DNA from 3 places in the Paenibacillus sp. CF095 genome. Region 3 is predicted to be linked to each of the others. Evidence: riboswitches for the same ligand, from Rfam matches in the RefSeq annotation. Region 3 holds a riboswitch; each other region holds the start of a gene.

Region 1 (3,286 bases), on a different contig from region 3:
GTCGTCTCCACCAAGCGAGCAAAGTAAGGAGCTGCTGAAATAACTAAAGGTGGTATAACACCTAACACTCCTGTAGCTGTACCGACGAGTATACGAGTGAATGGAATAAGAGCAACAATCAATATGATAAATGGGACTGAGCGCAAAATATTAACAATCAGAGATAGTATCGTGTACACTGCCCGTGACTTGATCGAAGCAGATCTAGCCGTCATGAACAGCAGAACTCCGAGCGGTAAACCTAAGATAACGGTAAACAAGCCTGATACACCCAAAATTTGCAGTGTCTCAATGGAGGCTTTACCAACCTCTTCCCAGCGAACTGTTGAAAAATCCATCTAACGAAGCACCTCCACATCAAGTCCCTCTGCGGTCAATTCTGATATCGTCCGATCAATCGCAATTGAATCACCCTCGAACCGAACGGTCAGCTGTCCATAAGGCACCTGTTTAATCGTAGAGATTGTACCCTGCAGGATGGCAAAATCCACACCCGTCTTACGTACCGTCCTGGACAAAATCGCTTCATACGTTTTGTTACCCAGAAAGGATATCTTCACAAGTTTGGAAGCAACACCTGCCTGCAATTCAACGCCTGAATTCGCCAGAGCGGTCTCTTCGAGAGCAAGTCCAGCTTCATGGTCACGCATCATGAAGTCCCGCGTAATGGCATGCTGCGGCTTCAGGAACACTTCTGTTACAGGTCCTTGTTCCACAATGCCGCCTTGATGAATGACAGCCACTTTGTCACAGATGTTCTGAATGACATGCATCTCATGTGTAATCAGAACAATCGTAAGGTTGTACTTTTCGTTAATGTCGAGCAATAACTTCAGGATTGAATTTGTCGTCTGCGGATCAAGTGCCGAAGTGGCCTCATCACAGAGAAGTACATTTGGGTCACTTGCAAGTGCTCTCGCAATCCCTACACGTTGTTTCTGTCCACCCGATAATTGAGCCGGATATTTGCTGCTATGGTGTTCCAGACCAACCAGTGCGAGCATTTCCTTCACTTTGCGATCAATGGCATCTTTGGGTGTATTCACAAGTTTTAGTGGAAAAGCTACATTGTCATATACCGTTGCCGAGGATAACAGATTAAAGTGTTGGAAAATCATCCCGATCTTGCGTCTCTGTTGCTGCAATTCGGTTTTGCTCAGTTCAGTCAGGTTTATTCCGTCAACCCATACTTCACCCTCCGTAGGGCGCTCCAGCAAATTAATACAGCGAATCAATGTACTTTTGCCCGCTCCAGAATGGCCAATCACTCCGTAGATTTCGCCCTTTTGGATGCTCAAATTCAGCTCAGATAACGCTGTTGTAGATTTTGCCCCTTTGCCGTACGTTTTTGTTAAACCTTTTAATTCAATCAATCGCACTTGCCCCTTTCCAACCACCTACATGTATCTTTACCCGATCTAAAGGAAAACTCCCCTTAAAGTACAAAAAAAGAGCCCTTTGCAGATACAAAGAGGGCTCTTCACGTGAAAGAATATACCTTCTCATCTGCCAAAATCGTGTCTTGCACCATTTTGTAGGAATTAGCACCTAACATCTATAACGAATGATACAAGATCATGTCGTTACAAATCGGTTGCCGGGCTTCATCGGGCCTGTCCCTCCGCCGCTCTCGATAAGAAATATGTTATTGTAGGATTTTATAAGTTCATGTAGTTTATGCTTTATAATGTGAACGTAACTTCCGAAATATCAGTTCTATCCGTGTAACATTCGATTGAAACTCAGTATATTCCAAGTATTCCGATTTGTCAAAGGGAATTATTTCTTTTCCATATATTATTGATATAACTATAAGAGGCTGTTAACGTTTCACAGACCATATCGACGCCTTGACGCATTTCCTGCACATGCTGATTCAGATCCTCCAACTTCACTTTACCTTGCAAGGTCTGGTGTAACTGCCACAGGTCATCGTGCATTTCGGAGTTCATGTAGTGAATTTCCATATTACGACGTTTGCGCAGCTTGCTCATCGGCTCACGATAAGAGTCCTTGATCTGAATCAATCGCAACGCAAGATCATGATGCTCCCTCGCATAATCGAACTGCCTCAACACAGTAAAATAGGAAAAATGCGCTTTGGTATTTGACGTATTCAGTTGGAATATTTCATTTAAGACGGTGCCGACTTTATCCAGAATGGCAAAGCAGCGGATAAAGCCATCTTTGTAGAAATACACATACCGAGCATACTCGGCTTTTTCAGTCGGCGTCATATCATCCGTTGAACCTGCAACGACCCTTTTGCGAAAATGAGCAGCAGCGAAACAGCTTTGCTCCAGTTCATCCAGTGAGGAGATGAGTCCCTGAGTCCACACATACAGCTTCCGATAGTCATGCGTGGGATCATGGTCCACATGCATTTGTCGTTGAAATAGCTCAAGCGTATGCGCCATTGCGTCCATCGCTGCCTTCAATTTACCTTCGTTTATACGTGGCTTTTCCCCCAACAACGTTCGCAGCATATCTAACCTCCTCTTTTCCAAATCAACAAGAATTCATCACCTTAACACATCATCCAATCCGTGTAATTGCTGCTTGCCATAGGTTGCCCTGATCCCCCTGACATCAAACAAAGTCCACCTGTCCAATGATGTACATCACTGGATGGTGGACTTTCATATTTAGCCCAAGTACCTTTGAAAAAGTGAATCTATATCTTAGAAACGATTAACCGGGCGATACAGCTTGTACACCAGGAAACTCATATACGTTAAGACTCCGAACAATATGGCGATATCCAGCATATGAGCAAGAGCTACGAACATGTATACTTCCGGACGGTTCATTGTCACCATCATGAAAATACCAATGACTACTTGCATCAGAATAAGAACAACGGATACCACACCCAGAGTACGCATTTCCTTATTGTCCGGATGATTACGGTAAGCGAAGTGACCCAGGATTGCAATAACAATCACGAGCGACGCAGCTGCTGCACGGTGAGCAAAAGCAACCGCTACCCCACCCGAAAGCTCAGGAATAATCTGCCCGTTACAGAGCGGAAATCCGGAACATCCGCCGGCAGAATCCGTGTGACTCACAAATGCACCCGTGTATACCACGAGATATGTGTAAATGGTGGAGAACCAGACCAGATTCCTGAATTTTTTACTAACCCGAGGGTATTTATTCAGTCGCTCCAATCCGCCATCTTTTGCCTCTTGCCTGATGCCCAGCGCCATCATTAGAGAACTGGCAAAAGCAATCAGTGCAAAGCCAAAATGCAGTGCCATGACTGCTGAAGATTGGGAGAAGACAA
Region 2 (3,286 bases), on a different contig from region 3:
GCGGTAAATACACGCATGATCTCATTCGCCCGGTTAGCAATACTGGATTGGTAGGCTTCTCGCAAGTTGCCCATCAGGTCGCGATAAGTCTCAAAGGTTTCAGATATTTTTACAGCATTCTCATAGATGTCACTGAAATACTTTTGCAGTTGATCATCGATGAGACGCAGATCTTTTTTGTTCAGGGTGTTAATGACCTCTTTCTGAGGTCCAAGGACTTTTTTCAGCCACAGAATCTCACTGCGTAGCCCGATAATTTCATTCAGATGTGACTTTTTGGTGTGCATCAGAATGTCTTCCTCAAGTTTCTCGATCCGTGCTTCAATTCGGTCACCTACGGTGAAATAATTATCAACGATCAAGTCAACCAGCAAATACAACAGACGATCCGGTGTACTGATTTCCTGTTCCCACAGGATTGGTTTCAGTGTGCGCAATTCGCTGACCTTTTGCTTCGTAACACTAATAATGAAATGTCTGCCGAGGAATAAGTTCACCGCACGTAGAAATATCTCTTCATCATCGAAACGGATGCTATTAATCACAATAAAATAATGGTTCTCATAAATTTCAATCTTCGGACGTTGTTCTTCGTCACTAAGACAGTCTTCCACAGCCAGATCATGCATCAAGAACAGCGGCTGAAGTACCGCCAAATCGTCTACGTCTGCATCAATCCAGTAAAACCCTTCCGCTGGTGGAGTCAGCGCCTGCTGAATGTCGTCCACCGGAATAAATACACCGTTGTTTACCAACCGGATTTTCATCGTTAATCTACTCCTTCTGCACCCGCCAACTTGGCGGATATTATCATTATGGGCGCAAAAAGAACAAATCAGCCGGTCGGCAGCGGAGCCTGGAGATCAGGGCTGCGTTCACTATATAATCAAACGGAAGTCACGTCCCGCTGCCGGCATGCTGATGTCAATTCTCTATGCAGTTTGTCGGAATTCGGCTGCCAGTCAGGCCTCGGGTCGCCATCCATTTAATATGTCACCTCTCACATAAGGGTTTATAACACCTTGTTTAGTATACCGCTGGTACAAGGTGCTTTCAAGCGCAAAAATGTGTCTATTTCGCGCCCTGAGGCAGTGTATGACAACGGATGATGAACGGTTCCGATCTGGGAAGCAGACATCGAACTGCATCTTGACGTGAGGGCATTAATGTAATAAAGTAGACGGTGAACCATATTTAATTACAATCTAATACAGCGAAATCTTATCAAGAGTAGGTGGAGGGACTGGCCCGATGAAACCCGGCAACCGGCGGTATACCGCACGGTGCTAATTCTTGCAGCGACTAAGTGTCAAGTGGCACTGTTGTAACTGAGAGATGAGAGAGGCGCATATCTTTTTTACATATGACCTTTCTCGAAATCCGAGGAAGGTCTTTGTTATATGCCCCGACTTCTCAGCAGTGATTTTCGCTAAGGAACTTGAGGTTGTTTGTAACGTTGGATGAAAGAGCAATTCAATGTTTTTACAAGCTCAAGGCAGTCTATACCTGTATTGATGTGAAGACATCAAGCCAGGGGTGGCTGCATCTATCTATGCAAAAGGAGGAGTTAGACTTACTATGCCAATCAAAATACCCGATACTCTACCAGCAAAAGAAGTACTTGAAGGAGAGAATATCTTCGTCATGGATGAAACTTCTGCATATCAGCAGGATATTCGTCCACTCCGTATCGCTATATTAAACCTGATGCCCACAAAGGAAACGACCGAAACACAATTGCTTCGTCTGGTGGGAAACACGCCTATTCAGGTAGATGTTGTTCTCGTACATCCCAAATCCCATACGTCGAAGAATACGTCTCAGGAGTATTTGGATCTGTTCTATAAAACCTTTGATGAGATTGAGCACCGCCGTTTCGATGGAATGATTATTACGGGTGCTCCGGTGGAACAGATGGATTTCGAAGACGTGAACTATTGGAATGAAATCCAAGAGATCTTTGAATGGACTAAAACCAATGTGACTTCAACCCTCCACATATGTTGGGCTTCCCAGGCAGGTTTATACCATCATTTTGACGTACCTAAGGTTGCACTGGATGAAAAGTGTTTTGGCGTTTTCCCGCATACCATCAATAAACCACATGTTCCGTTGTTGCGTGGATTCGATGAAGTATTCAACGTTCCACATTCCCGTCATACGGAAGTGAGACGCGAAGATATTGAAAAGAATGAGAATTTAGAGATTTTGGCTGAATCCGAGGAAGCGGGGATCTTCCTGGTTGCTACCAAAGACGGCAAACAGATTTTTGCCACAGGACATGCCGAGTATGACCCGTTCTCATTAAAGTGGGAGTATGACCGGGATGCAGCCAAAGGGTTGGATATCGCATTGCCTAGACATTATTATCCGAATGATGATCCTTCCCGTGTGCCACCGGCTACTTGGCGCGCTCATGCCAACTTATTATTCTCTAACTGGCTCAATTACTATGTGTATCAAGAAACACCTTACGATATTGGCCCGCAAATCTAATCGAGATTACAGGAGGATGCAGCAATGGAAGACAACAACAAGTTGAAAATCGAAAGCCGCTTAGCACAAATTGGGTCCATCAATGAACCGGTAACAGGCGCCATTAACTTTCCGATCTATCAATCCACTGCGTTTCGCCACCCGAAGCTTGGACAAAGCACGGGGTTTGATTATATTCGTACGACTAATCCAACCCGTAAAGTATTGGAAGAAGCGGCCGCAGCGCTGGAGTCTGGTGATGCAGGGTTTGCCTGTAGCTCGGGAATGGCCGCGCTGCAAACGATTTTTGCCATGTTTGGTCAAGGGGATCATCTGATTGTATCGCTGGATCTGTATGGTGGAACCTATCGTCTGCTGGAACGTATTCTGTCCCGTTTCGGCGTAACGGCAAGTTATGTGGACACGAATGACCTTGCAGCACTGGAGAAGGTTCGTCAGCCGAATACAAAAGCTGTATTTATTGAGACACCAACCAATCCACTGATGATGATCACCGATGTGGAAGCCGTTGCTTCCTGGGCGAAAAGTTACAACCTGTTGACTATTGTTGACAACACGTTGCTGACTCCATTTTTCCAACGTCCGATTGAACTGGGTGCCGATATCATCATTCATAGCGCTACCAAATATCTGGGCGGACACAATGATGTGTTGGCCGGACTAATTATTACCAAAGGTGAAGCGTTATCTGCAGAGATGGCGTTCCTGCATAATTCCATTGGAGCGGTATTGTCTCCAAGTGACTCCTACCAGTTGATGAAAGGTATGAAAACGCTGGCTCTTCGCATGG
Region 3 (3,286 bases):
AATCCGAAAAAGAGCAATAAAGCGATGACCTGGGGGATACTCATATCCACTATTATCTACTTGATCACGGTCGTGATGGTTATAGGCAGTTTATCGCTCGATGGCATCAAAACTCGAACCTGGCCAACGTTGGATTTGGTAAGGAGCTTCGAAATTCAGGGTCTGATATTCGAGCGTTTTGAATCCTTATTGCTGGTCATCTGGATTATGCAAATCTTTTCGACTACAGCTATTACACATTACTGCGCTTCGGTGGGTATTCGTGACTTGTTTCGTTCCAAAAAAATCAAAGGCATCATGTACGGCCTGCTTCCGTTCATTTATCTGACAGCAATGATGCCCAAAACCGTGGATGATACCTTCAAACTAGGAGATATGCTGGGCAATGTGTCCGTATTTTTATTTGGCATTTTACCTCTGATACTACTGTTGTTAAGTCTGATTCGCAAAAAAGGAGGCAAGCATGCATGATTACATTCCGTATGTTGTTACGCTTAGCCACTGTATTATGCATTCTCTTAACGATATCCGGATGTTGGAGCAGTCGGGAGATAGAGGATCTAAGTGTCTACGTCGGTCTTGGGATCGATATCGGCAAAGAGACGGAATTTGAGAAAGACATCGCTAATCAGGGAGGAGCGTATTCCAAGCAGAACAATTTGACGGCCACGGTACAGATTGCTCCCGGTAATTCCAGCAGTCAAAAGAGCCAACAATCCGGTTCGCCTTCTTCTGGTAAAACGTCCTATTCCAATGAACAGCTTACCGGAGATTCCTTGCTGCAAATCTTTCGTCAGTTTGCACTGAGGCGAGATCACCCGCTCATCGGACATCATCTGAAGGTCATCGTTGTGTCCAAGGATATTGCCAAAAAGTATGGTCTGGATCAGCTGCTGGATTTTGTACTTCGGGATAACGATATTCGCCCTAACTGTCTGGTGTTGATTAGCCATCATCGCGCTGTTGATGTACTGACTTCAGATGATCCTTCCCGGATTCCAGCATTTTATCTGACAGGCATTACCGGTAATTCGTACTTGTCCAATAAAATCCTGGACCCCGTTCTACTCTCCAAATTAGATGCACAAATGCAATCTGGTTCCAGCTTCTTGCTCCAAAATGTACTGAACTCCAATGGAGAGGACAAATTCTCCGGTGCCAGTATCTTTGATGGGAAAACGACCAAATTCATCGGGGAACTCAGCCAAACGGATCTAGAAGGGCTATCGTGGATCAGACCTAAAGAAAAAGGAGGCATCTTGAAGACATACAATAAAGCGGGATTCACCGTGGTATATGAAATGAAAAAGAAAAAAACAAAAATAATTCCAAAAGTGGTTGGCGATGATATTTCATTCCATGTGAAGACTGAATCCGAAGGTTGGTTGATGGAGGATTGGCGTGCTCCCGAGGAAGAGGAAAAAGGTGCTTATCTCAGAGAATTGGAAAAAGAATTTGCTGAACTGGCCGAACAACAGATTCGACAGGTGTTATACAAACTTCAGCATACCTATAAAGTAGATGTTGCGGATTTTCGGGATAGCTTGCGTATCAAAGAACCCAAAACATGGAAAAAAGTCAAAGACGATTGGGATAAAATTTTTAGCACCGTGCCGATCACGTATGAGGTAAAGACCACCATCACCAATCCGGGGTCTTCCACCGAATAGCGAGGTGTGCCATTTATTATTTAAATGTTGACACATTCATGATAGATCGCTATATTTATAAAAAATCATTTTCTTATCCAGAGAGGTGGAGGGACTGGCCCTTAGAAACCTCAGCAACAGATCTGAAGGATACTGTGCTAATTCCAGCGGGTGAAAGCCTGATAGATAGGAGCGTTTGTTTTTATTTGTCAGTAACGGCGCACTCTTTAGGCAGAGTGGGTCTTTTTTGTTTTTTCTGGATGAAGAAGTAGGGGAGCAGCAGGTATGGAGAACAACAACGACAAAGGGCATTTTCAGCGGAAAATGCAGGCACGGCATGTGGTCATGCTCTCTCTAGGAGGAGTCATTGGAACGGGATTATTCCTCAGCTCAGGGTACACCATTCAGCAAGCGGGACCACTGGGAACCATTCTGTCCTATCTGATCGGAGCCATTGTTGTATATCTGGTGATGCTCTGTCTTGGTGAACTGTCTGTTCATATGCCAGAGACGGGAGCATTTCATAGTTATGCAGCCAAATATATCGGACCGGCAACAGGCTACACGGTGGCTTGGTTATACTGGTTAACCTGGACTGTTGCGCTTGGCTCCGAATTCACAGCCGCCGGATTGCTGATGCAGCGCTGGTTCCCATCGGTCAACGTATGGATATGGAGTGCGCTCTTTGCACTGATGATCTTTCTGTTCAACGCTTTAACAGTGAAATTATTTGCGGAATCCGAGTTCTGGTTCTCATCTGTAAAAGTAGTGACTATCGTAATCTTCATTATTATCGGTGGCGCAGCCATGTTTGGTATCATTCCCATGGCGGATTCTGAACCGGCTCCATTTCTATCAAATATTACCGCATCCGGGTGGTTCCCTCATGGGGCTACAGCGATATTGATGACTATGCTTGCTGTAAACTTTGCCTTCTCAGGCACCGAGTTAATCGGCATTGCCGCCGGTGAGACGGAGAATCCGGAAAAGACGATACCAAAGGCTATTCATACAACGCTGTGGCGTTTGGTTATTTTCTTCATCGGAACGATTGTTATCTTGTCGGCCTTGCTGCCCATGTCGGATGCCAGTGTACTGGAAAGTCCGTTTGTAGCGGTAATGGAGCGGGTGGGAGTACCCTATGCAGCAGACATTATGAACTTTGTTATTCTAACGGCGATTCTCTCTGCTGCCAATTCGGGCCTATATGCATCTTCACGGATGCTCTGGTCTCTGGCTGATAAAAAAACAATCTCTCCGTGGTTTGCTAAACTGACCAAACGCGGGGTACCGCTGAATGCACTTCTGATCAGTATGGTGGGTGGTGCACTAGCTTTGCTGTCCAGCATCATTGCACCAGGTACCGTGTATATTACTCTGGTCTCCATCTCAGGTCTGGCTGTCGTTGCGGTATGGATGAGCATCAGTGCCTCCCAATACATGTTCCGCAGACAATATATCCGGGAAGGACATGCGGTCAAAGATCTGGTCTACCGCACACCACTGTATCCGGTGGTACCAATTGTTTCATTTATATTATGCCTGGCTTCATGCATAGGTATTGCCTTTGACCCGACACAGCGAATTGCGCTGTATTGTGGGGTTCCGTTTATCGCAGTATGTTACGCTGCTTATTA

The links. A riboswitch is a leader RNA that binds a small molecule or an ion and turns the genes downstream of it on or off. The one in region 3 is predicted to bind S-adenosylmethionine.
Region 1: another riboswitch for S-adenosylmethionine. It lies ahead of BLS69_RS25690 (methionine ABC transporter ATP-binding protein); the one in region 3 lies ahead of mmuP (S-methylmethionine permease).
Region 2: another riboswitch for S-adenosylmethionine. It lies ahead of metA (homoserine O-acetyltransferase MetA); the one in region 3 lies ahead of mmuP (S-methylmethionine permease).

What each region holds. Positions count from the first base shown of each region.
Region 1 is NZ_FMZN01000004.1:270,166-273,451, forward strand. Features, by position in the region: gene BLS69_RS25685 (methionine ABC transporter permease) at 1-338, opposite strand, end outside; gene BLS69_RS25690 (methionine ABC transporter ATP-binding protein) at 339-1,373, opposite strand; SAM riboswitch class I at 1,500-1,640, opposite strand; gene BLS69_RS25695 (Cthe_2314 family HEPN domain-containing protein) at 1,770-2,486, opposite strand; gene BLS69_RS25700 (COX15/CtaA family protein) at 2,682-3,286, opposite strand, start outside.
Region 2 is NZ_FMZN01000001.1:3,400,076-3,403,361, reverse strand. Features, by position in the region: gene corA (magnesium/cobalt transporter CorA) at 1-767, opposite strand, end outside; SAM riboswitch class I at 1,219-1,342, shown strand; gene metA (homoserine O-acetyltransferase MetA) at 1,579-2,496, shown strand; gene BLS69_RS14810 (PLP-dependent transferase) at 2,521-3,286, shown strand, end outside.
Region 3 is NZ_FMZN01000006.1:68,611-71,896, forward strand. Features, by position in the region: gene BLS69_RS27760 (spore germination protein) at 1-471, shown strand, start outside; gene BLS69_RS27765 (Ger(x)C family spore germination protein) at 468-1,670, shown strand; SAM riboswitch class I at 1,741-1,842, shown strand; gene mmuP (S-methylmethionine permease) at 1,935-3,286, shown strand, end outside.